DNA from 2 places in the Paenibacillus sp. Y930 genome. Region 2 is predicted to be linked to the other one. Evidence: riboswitches for the same ligand, from Rfam matches in the RefSeq annotation. Region 2 holds a riboswitch; the other holds the start of a gene.
The links. Region 2 has a riboswitch for cyclic di-AMP ahead of AC1TO5_RS18460 (C40 family peptidase). Riboswitches for the same ligand answer to the same signal wherever they lie in the genome.
Positions count from the first base shown of each region.

Region 1 (4,436 bases), on a different contig from region 2:
CCAATGTTGCTACAATCATGCGGTGATGAGGTTGTCCCAGGTTCTCTACCGTCAAGGCAAGCTCTACTGACTCCGACGTCAGAATGACTTACAGCGTTGCTGCTGACTTCGCATAGGCTGTGTATCGGATAAAGGATAATATAATAAAAAAACCTAACAAAAAAAAGGTTAGTTCATCTCTGAACTAACCTTTAGGTTACACTTATTTATTTGCCATTTCTGGAGTTGTAAGTTGATCATAGAATTCTACGTATTTATCTTTGTCCTCTGAGTTTCTAAGTGCCATCGCAGAACGTGGATGCTCATCAAGTACACCAGTTACCATGTACGGAATATTGTAACCCCACTCTACTTTGTCACGCATAGGAACCATATGCTGCTCGATCATATCAAGCACAGGACGAATATTGTATTTTGTATTTTGAAGCTCTGTTACTAGCAGCTCAGTGTTACAGTTACCTGCAGCACGACCCATACCGTATACAGATGCATCAAGCAGTTCAACACCTTTACCACCAGCAAGAAGCGTATTAGCAAAAGCAAGTTGAAGGTTATTATGAGCGTGAACGCCTAGACGTTTGTTAGGAAGATGCTCAAGGAATTTATCAACCAAATAACTCATATCATTTGGCTTCATACTTCCGTAAGAGTCAACGATATATACAAAATCAACAACGCTATTGTTAATTAATTCGAATGCTTCGATCATTTGATTTTCAAGAACATTAGACAACGCCATAATATTAATTGTTGTTTCATATCCACGGTCATGGAAAATTTGAACTAGTTCAAGAGCTTTGTCCACATCTTGAATATAACAAGCAACACGGATTAGATCAATCATACTCTCACTACGAGGCAAAATATCATTTTCATCAACGCGACCGATATCTACAAGCGCAGAAAGCTTCGTTTGACCTTTATTAGGAATTACTGTTCTAAGAAAGTCATCATCAAGGAATCTCCATGGACCAGCTTGGTCAGCACCCTTTAGCAATTTAGGAGAGTTTTTATATCCAATTTCCATATAATCAACGCCAGCTTCATTCAAGCTATTGTACAAATGTTGAACAAATTCAACACTGAAATCCCAATTGTTCACAAGTCCGCCATCGCGAATCGTACAGTCTACAATTTTACAATGATTAGTTTTGGATTGCATATCTTATACTCCTTTTATTCAGAACATAGTTCATTTTTTAATCATCATACTTGAATTTCATAAATAACGCAAAATAAAAATAATTGTGCACTTATGTATCAACTGAATCTTTTCGCTTATCAATAGCTTGGTTTCGTTTACAAATATGTATTAACAAAGTAAACTAATATTATATTTCGCTTAATTTTTCGTATGAAAAAGCGGGGGAACCAAACAGAATCGATTTTTTTTCGATTTTAAGGGGTGAATCAAGTCTAATTTATAGACAGTAGGGCCACTCTCTAGCCCGAACCCGACAGCTAACCTCGTCAGCGTGAAAAGGAGAGATGTGCAATGACAATTTGTCCATCTAATGATTTTCAAAATTCACCAACAGATTCAATAATTTTTCAATTGCAGCGAATCGAAATTTTCGTCATTCCTGCACTTGCCATCGATGCCAATGGTTATCGTGTATGTCTGAGAATTTCAAGCAGTAGAGGTTATGGCTGGAGTGAAATCTTCGTCGACGATTCCGAAATTAGCTTTGATCTACAAGATTGGGAGCACCAACTCGCCACGTTTATCGGTCCATGTTCTATTCATACTCTTGCGGAGCTAATCTCCTCTCAATTACAACAATCAACCTTTTATGATCAACGTGCGATTTATCTATTCACTAATGCATTACATCAAGTTAATTTTTTACCTGATTCAGATAGCAATTCAGAGGTTGATGAAGAGTTAATATTAAGACGTCGAGCTGTTGCTTACTTGTCTATACGTTAACAAAAAATCCCCTGCTATATGGCGATACTGTAATGATCCTTTGTCATTACAATCCATAAGGCGGGGGATTTTTATATGTTATTATGAGTCTAAGCTAACTACCCAACCGAATGGATCTTCAACTTTACCCGTTTGAATACCAGTAATTGTATCGTACACTTTTCCTGAGATTTCACCGATGTTGCCATTATTAATAACTAGTTTTTCACCATGATAATTTAATTCTCCAATAGGTGAAATAACTGCCGCTGTACCTGTACCAAAAGCTTCCTCTAGCTCGCCTTTATGATGAGCCTCGACTATTTCTTCAATAGATATACGACGTTCTTCAACCGGAACGCCCCAATGCTTCAGCAATGTAATAACTGAATTACGAGTAATTCCATCGAGAATACTACCATTTAGCATTGGTGTATGAATGACACCATTAATTTTGAAAAATACGTTCATGCTACCTACTTCTTCAATATAACGTCTGTGCACGCCATCCAGCCATAGAACTTGAGAATAACCCTGCTCCTTTGCTTGCTCTTGCGCATTGAGTCCCGCAGCGTAGTTACCTGCTGTTTTCGCTTCACCTACACCACCTGCAACTGCACGTACAAACTCAGATTCCACGTGGATTTTAACAGGATTAACCCCTTCAGTATAGTACGCACCTACAGGAGACATAATGATCATAAATAGATAGTTTTGTGATGGATTTACACCAAGAGTTGCCTCTGTAGCAATAATGAATGGACGAATGTAGAGACTCGTTCCTTCTACACTTGGAACCCAATCTTGATCAACCTTCAATAATTCCATCAAACCATTGTAAGCCATATTTTCATCAAGATGCGGAATACTTAGACGAGCGTTTGAACGGTTAAGACGCTCAAAGTTTTTCTTAGGACGGAATAGCTTAATTCCATTGTCCGTTCGATAAGCCTTCATCCCTTCAAATACCGTTTGACCATAGTGGAATACTTTTGCAGCAGGGTCCATTGAAATGTTTTGATAAGGTACAACTCTGCCTGAGTGCCAGCCTTGACCTTCTGTATATTCTAAAATAAACATATGATCAGTATAATAATGACCGAAGCCAAGCTTTGTTTCATCAAGTTTAGATTTAAGATTTGTCGAACGTTCAACCTTAATAGTATGATCCATTATGAAATTCTCTCCTTAGAAATTGTTTTCTTAATTGAATGATACCATGGTTTCCCGTATATTTATAATATCTATATTATGTTGTTGCCATACCTTAAAGGTATGACCGCATCGAGGGGAAGCGTTGTCATGGATATACGTCAATTGAAATACTTTTTGACTATTGCTCGCGAAGGTCAAGTTACACGCGCAGCGAAAATATTGAATATGGAGCAACCACCGCTAAGTCGTCAATTGAAACAAATAGAGGATGAGCTAGGTGTCCGGTTGTTTGATCGTCACGGTAAAGGTTTGCAGTTAACCGATGCTGGCATCGTACTGAAGCAAAAAGCCGAAACACTTATTTCGCAATTTAATGAGACGATCGAAGAGATGAAGGAGCTCCAGGAGGGCGTTCGTGGCGTGTTGTCGATCGGCGCTGTATTTTCCTGCATTTCCCTACTCCCGCAGCCGATCGAGCAATTTAGAAGGCTCTATCCTCAAGTAAATTTCAAAATATTAGAAGGCGATCATTATTATTTGGGTGAACAGCTAGAAAAACGAGCCATTGATATTGTATTCGCTCGTCTACCGTTCGAAGCACTTACTGATCCTAAGCAGCTTGCTGTAATGCCATTACCCTCTGATCCGTTCGTCGTTGTCATTCCTAGCAAATGGGATCAATATCGCAATACGAAGCAGTTTCAGATCGAGGAGCTTGCAGGTTTACCGCTGTTAACGCTGAAAACAGATCAAACGACTCATATGCATGAACAGGTTATTGCCGCTTGTCGCAAACATCATTTCGAGCCTAATATTATATGCGAATGCTCATCTGTAGCGATTACCATTGCCCTTATTGCTGAAGGAATTGGCATTTCACTTTTGCCACGCTCGGTTATGCATTCCTTTATGGACCCTCGTGTTAGAATGATCCCACTATCGAATGAGGAACTACAATCCGATATCGGCATCATCTGGCATAAAGATCATTACTTAACGAAAAGTGCCCGCTTCTTTATCGAATCGATCCGTGAAGATCATGATCCAGTTGAACGATAATGCTTTACACCAAATTGCCATATCAAGTAACAAGGAATGAGAAATAGTGAGCCACCGAAAGGAATAAGCATCGCTTGCCACAACGGAGCTTCCACTTTGTCTAAAATCATTTGCAATGGGATATAACTCACTAATCCGAATGGAATAATGAATGTAAATAGCTTCATTACCCACTTTTCATAAATATTAAGCGGATACTGGGCCATCTCACGCCCACCATCTGTAAATACATTAGCAATTTCTAACCCTTGCACCGTCCAAAAGCATAGTGTTGCCGCCAGCATAAATATGCCAATAAAAATACATACACCAT
Region 1 covers NZ_JBXCIX010000001.1:983,907-988,342, forward strand. The annotation lists gene AC1TO5_RS04650 (Glu/Leu/Phe/Val family dehydrogenase) at 1-70, shown strand, start outside; gene AC1TO5_RS04655 (aldolase catalytic domain-containing protein) at 203-1,162, opposite strand; cyclic di-AMP (ydaO/yuaA leader) riboswitch at 1,330-1,491, shown strand; gene AC1TO5_RS04660 (hypothetical protein) at 1,496-1,930, shown strand; gene AC1TO5_RS04665 (branched-chain amino acid aminotransferase) at 2,012-3,082, opposite strand; gene AC1TO5_RS04670 (LysR family transcriptional regulator) at 3,212-4,123, shown strand; gene AC1TO5_RS04675 (ABC transporter permease) at 4,102-4,436, opposite strand, start outside.
Region 1: it holds a riboswitch for cyclic di-AMP, as region 2 does, so the genes downstream of both, AC1TO5_RS04660 (hypothetical protein) here and AC1TO5_RS18460 (C40 family peptidase) in region 2, are expected to answer to the same signal.

Region 2 (4,436 bases):
TATTACTACTTCTACTATTATCGTCAAAAGGGTATTGTGAAGTTATAGTTATTTATTAGGAGGGTAGAAATAACTATAAATTTGTCGTAAATGTTACGTAATTTGTTATATTTTATATAGTAACAGTATTATGCGGTAGCGCACAAGATGCTTTATATCTAGCTGGTAGTTATGTAACATAGGTTTTCCGTATTGAAAATAGAATGATAAGTAGACTTATGGCGTTCAAAATGTCGGTAAAGTGCAGACATGCTGAGTGCAATATGTGATAATATGTCGGTATAGGAAGCGCTGTTTGGTAAAAGAATGGTAGGGTTATTGAATCAATGATGACCATTAAGTAGTGAGTAATTCAATATTGTGAGGAATGACAAGGAGGCAATATTATTATGGGTATACGTCATGCAAGAGAATATAATGACATTTTACAAGACTTAACAGAAGCAATAGGTCAAATCGAAGACGGTTTCCGCTTCTTTGAGATGGAAGCTGCAGAATGGGAAGTTCTATCAACGGAGGAAAAACACGAGGTGTTAGAAGCGCTTGCCGATGATGTTTTTTATGGGTTAGGAGAAGAATCTGTCATTGAAGTAGGTTCTGGAACAATAAGTTATAAAGCGGAACATCATATTATTGAGGTGGGGCAAGGTGACAAGGTGTCACAAATCATTCGCTTAATCTAGTAGAGGTAGTTCGAAAAGCGGACTTTGATCACGAATTAATAGTATTTATATTGAAAAGGAGTTTGTCATACTTGTGAGAAAAATTTTATGGCTAGCGTGTTTATCATATCTTGTTATTGGAATTGCACATATTATTGGTGGATCTATTCTTGAGCAGCTAGTGACGCATTATAATGTTTCGTATGCTAGTGGTGGTCAGTGGATTATGAATCAGTTTCTCGGTTTTCTCGTTGGTGTCCTGCTTGGTCCTACGCTATCAGCTAGATTAGGTAAACGGATAACAATTGTTGTAGCAATGGGTGCATTAACGGTTGCCGAAGCATTATATAGTATGTTGTTACCGTGGGAGTGGATGCTAATCGTTGCTCCAGCAGCCGGCTTTGGATTCGGTATGATTGAATCTATTGTAGGTGCACTTATTATTGAAATGTATAAGGATGCGAAGGCATCTGCAATGAGCAAGCTCGAAACTTTTTTTGGGATCGGAGCATTAATTATTCCGTTAGCTGCAGCCTTCTTAATTCGTAATCATATTTGGGAATGGTCATTCCCCATTTTAACGGCAATTAGCGGCATTACATTATTACTATGGCTATGCTTATCCTTCGGAAAAGATATCGATGATCAGCTATCACGGCCAACGAAAGCGCAGCGTCAAGAAGCGGGTGTTCGATTGAAGTATACATCAAGGGCGCTTCCGTTTCTTATTATATCCATGGCATTTTTCTTTTTATATGTAGGGACAGAAATGAGTTTCTCTAATTACTTACCCTCAATATTAATTGAACGTACTACATTATCAGAATCTAGTGCAGCAGGAATGCTGAGCTTATTCTGGGGCTTTATGGTTATTGGTCGAATGTTCTGTGGTATTTTAGCGGATCGCTATGGATATATTCGTTATCTAATAATCTCGATGGTCGGATCGGTCATCGCATTTATTGGGATAGCGGTATTTGAAGGAACAACGGCTATTCTTATTATGATCGCCTTAAGTGGTCTAAGCTTCTCAGGTGTGTTTGGAATTGGCTTGGTATATGTAAACTCTTGTATTTCTGGTATGACAGAACGGACGACAAGCCTGTTAGTAGCTTGTGGCGGAATCGGCGGTGCGCTATTCCCGAGATTAACAGGATGGGTGATGGATAAATATATGGTGTCAGCAACATTGGCACTTATCGCTTGTATTGTCGCTATAATGCTTATATGTATGATCGCTATGATGATAGTCGGTCGTAATCGTGATTTTCAGCAAGTGAAAAGCTCTTAGTTGTACAATGAGGCGGTAGGAAGAACAATCTTCGTACCGCCTTCTGCTATAGAAATAGATTAAAGTAAGCAATGGTATAAATTTGTACAGGCTAGCATAGTGTAGCTAATATATAAAAAAAAGCATTTCAGGAGCACTTCACATAAATGAAGTGTTCTCGAAATGCTTTTTTCGAAAATTATTATTTACTTGCCTTTACATATGTATCGTAGTCTGCATCAGATAAGATGTGACGAGCAGTTACATAACGTGGCTTGTAGTAGGAAGAATCCAATGAATCGATAACTACGCCCTTACTAGAAGAGGCATGGGCGAATTTACCATCACCTACATAAATACCAACGTGAGTAATGCCACCGTTGTTAGAACCGCTAGTATCGAAAAATACTAGATCTCCAGCAACTAAATCTGCTTTAGCAACTTTCGAACCTTCTAAAGCTTGGTCGGCAGAACGTCTTGGCAATTCATAACCCATTTTATCGAATATGTATCTTACAAAACCAGAACAATCAAATCCGCTAGTTGTATTACCACCGTATTTGTATTTTGTTCCTTTTACATCTTCGATGCTCGTAAGCATGGATGAATTTGCGGAAGCGTTTCCCACAGAGAAAGTCAAAAGAACGATAAGTGCTGTAAGCATTAAACTAAACTTCTTCACAATTTAAGACTCCTTCCAAATGTGCCGACGAGGTTAGCTGACGGGTTCGGTTGAAGGTTCCCTATGAGACTAGCAATTATGAATATTCATAATCTAGCTCAATTCACCCCAAATGGATCCCCCGTTTCTTAAGTGATTAAGCTTAAGAATTTGGCAATATAGGCTTACTTGTTACAAGCTTTATCATAGACTGAAAATTCAATTCTGTGTAGAATGTGAGAATATTCTAATGGTTTCTCATTTTATTCTCAGAAATATGACTAGAAAATTTACTAGGCAGATTAGCTTGATCCGGTAATAACATCCGCATTTGCACGCATAAATGGGTGTATTTTCATAAGAATTTGTGTATGATAAGAGGATAATATTCGTTGTGTGAAAGGTTGGTCTATATGGAAAATAGTAATGAAAATAAATCGGTTCCGTCTAATTTCATTAAAAATATAGTAATAGAGGATTTACAAGAGGGGCGGGTTCAGGAAATTCACACGAGATTTCCCCCAGAACCTAATGGATATCTTCATATTGGGCATGCCAAATCTATTTGTTTGAACTTTGAGCTGGCTGATGAATTTAAAGGGAAAACAAATTTACGTTTTGATGATACTAATCCTGTTAAAGAAGATACGGAATATGTAGATTCTATTATGGAAGACGTAAGATGGTTAGGTTTTGAATGGGATGCGTTATTCTTTGCCTCTGATTATTTCGAAGAGATGTATAATCGTGCGGTATTGCTTATTAAGAAGGGTAAAGCATATGTATGTGACCTGACAGCGGAACAAACTCGTGAGCTGCGTGGTACGTTAACTGAACCTGGTAAGGATAGTCCTTATCGTAATCGCAGCGTGGAAGAGAATCTTGATCTATTTGCACGTATGCGTGCAGGTGAATTCGAGGATGGTGCGCGAGTACTTCGTGCCAAAATTGATATGGCTGCTCCTAATATTACATTGCGTGATCCAATATTATACCGCATTGCTCATGTACATCATCATCGTACTGGAGATGCATGGTGCATCTATCCGATGTATGACTATGCGCATCCACTAGGTGATGCGATTGAAGGTATTACTCATTCTATTTGTACATTAGAATTTGAAGATCATCGTCCGATGTACGATTGGGTTATTGAACAATGTGAGATGGAAACACAAACGCATCAATATGAGTTTGCCCGTCTTAACATTACAAATACAATTATGAGCAAGCGCTATTTGAAATCGTTAGTAGATGAAGGCGTTGTTAACGGGTGGGATGATCCTCGTATGCCGACGATTAGTGGTATGCGTCGTCGAGGATACACAGCGGAATCTATTCGTAACTTCTGTCGTGAGATTGGTGTTGCGAAAGCGAATAGCATTATTGATGAACGTAATCTTGAGTTCTTTATTCGTGAAGACTTGAAGATGAAGGCCCCGAGAACGATGGCTGTACTTGATCCGATCAAAGTTGTCATTACGAACTATCCAGAAGGTCAAATCGAATGGTTAGATGCAGAGGTAAACGCAGAAAATCCAGAGATGGGTACGCGTCAAATTCCGTTCTCTCGTGAAATTTATATTGAGCGTGAAGATTTCATGGAAAACCCGCCTAATAAATATTTCCGGTTATTCCCTGGTAATGAGGTTCGTTTGAAGCATGCTTACTTTATTGTATGTAATGATGTGATCAAGAACGAGCATGGTGAAGTTGTAGAGCTTCATTGTACGTACGATGTGGCAACGAAATCAGGCAGTGGCTTCAACGCTCGTAAAGTAAAAGGTACAATTCACTGGGTTGAGGCATCTAGTGCTATTCCAGCACAGTTGAGACTGTTAGA
Region 2 covers NZ_JBXCIX010000007.1:133,289-137,724, reverse strand. The annotation lists gene AC1TO5_RS18470 (hypothetical protein) at 390-683, shown strand; gene AC1TO5_RS18465 (MFS transporter) at 757-1,953, shown strand; gene AC1TO5_RS18460 (C40 family peptidase) at 2,135-2,614, opposite strand; cyclic di-AMP (ydaO/yuaA leader) riboswitch at 2,622-2,767, opposite strand; gene AC1TO5_RS18455 (glutamine--tRNA ligase/YqeY domain fusion protein) at 3,007-4,436, shown strand, end outside.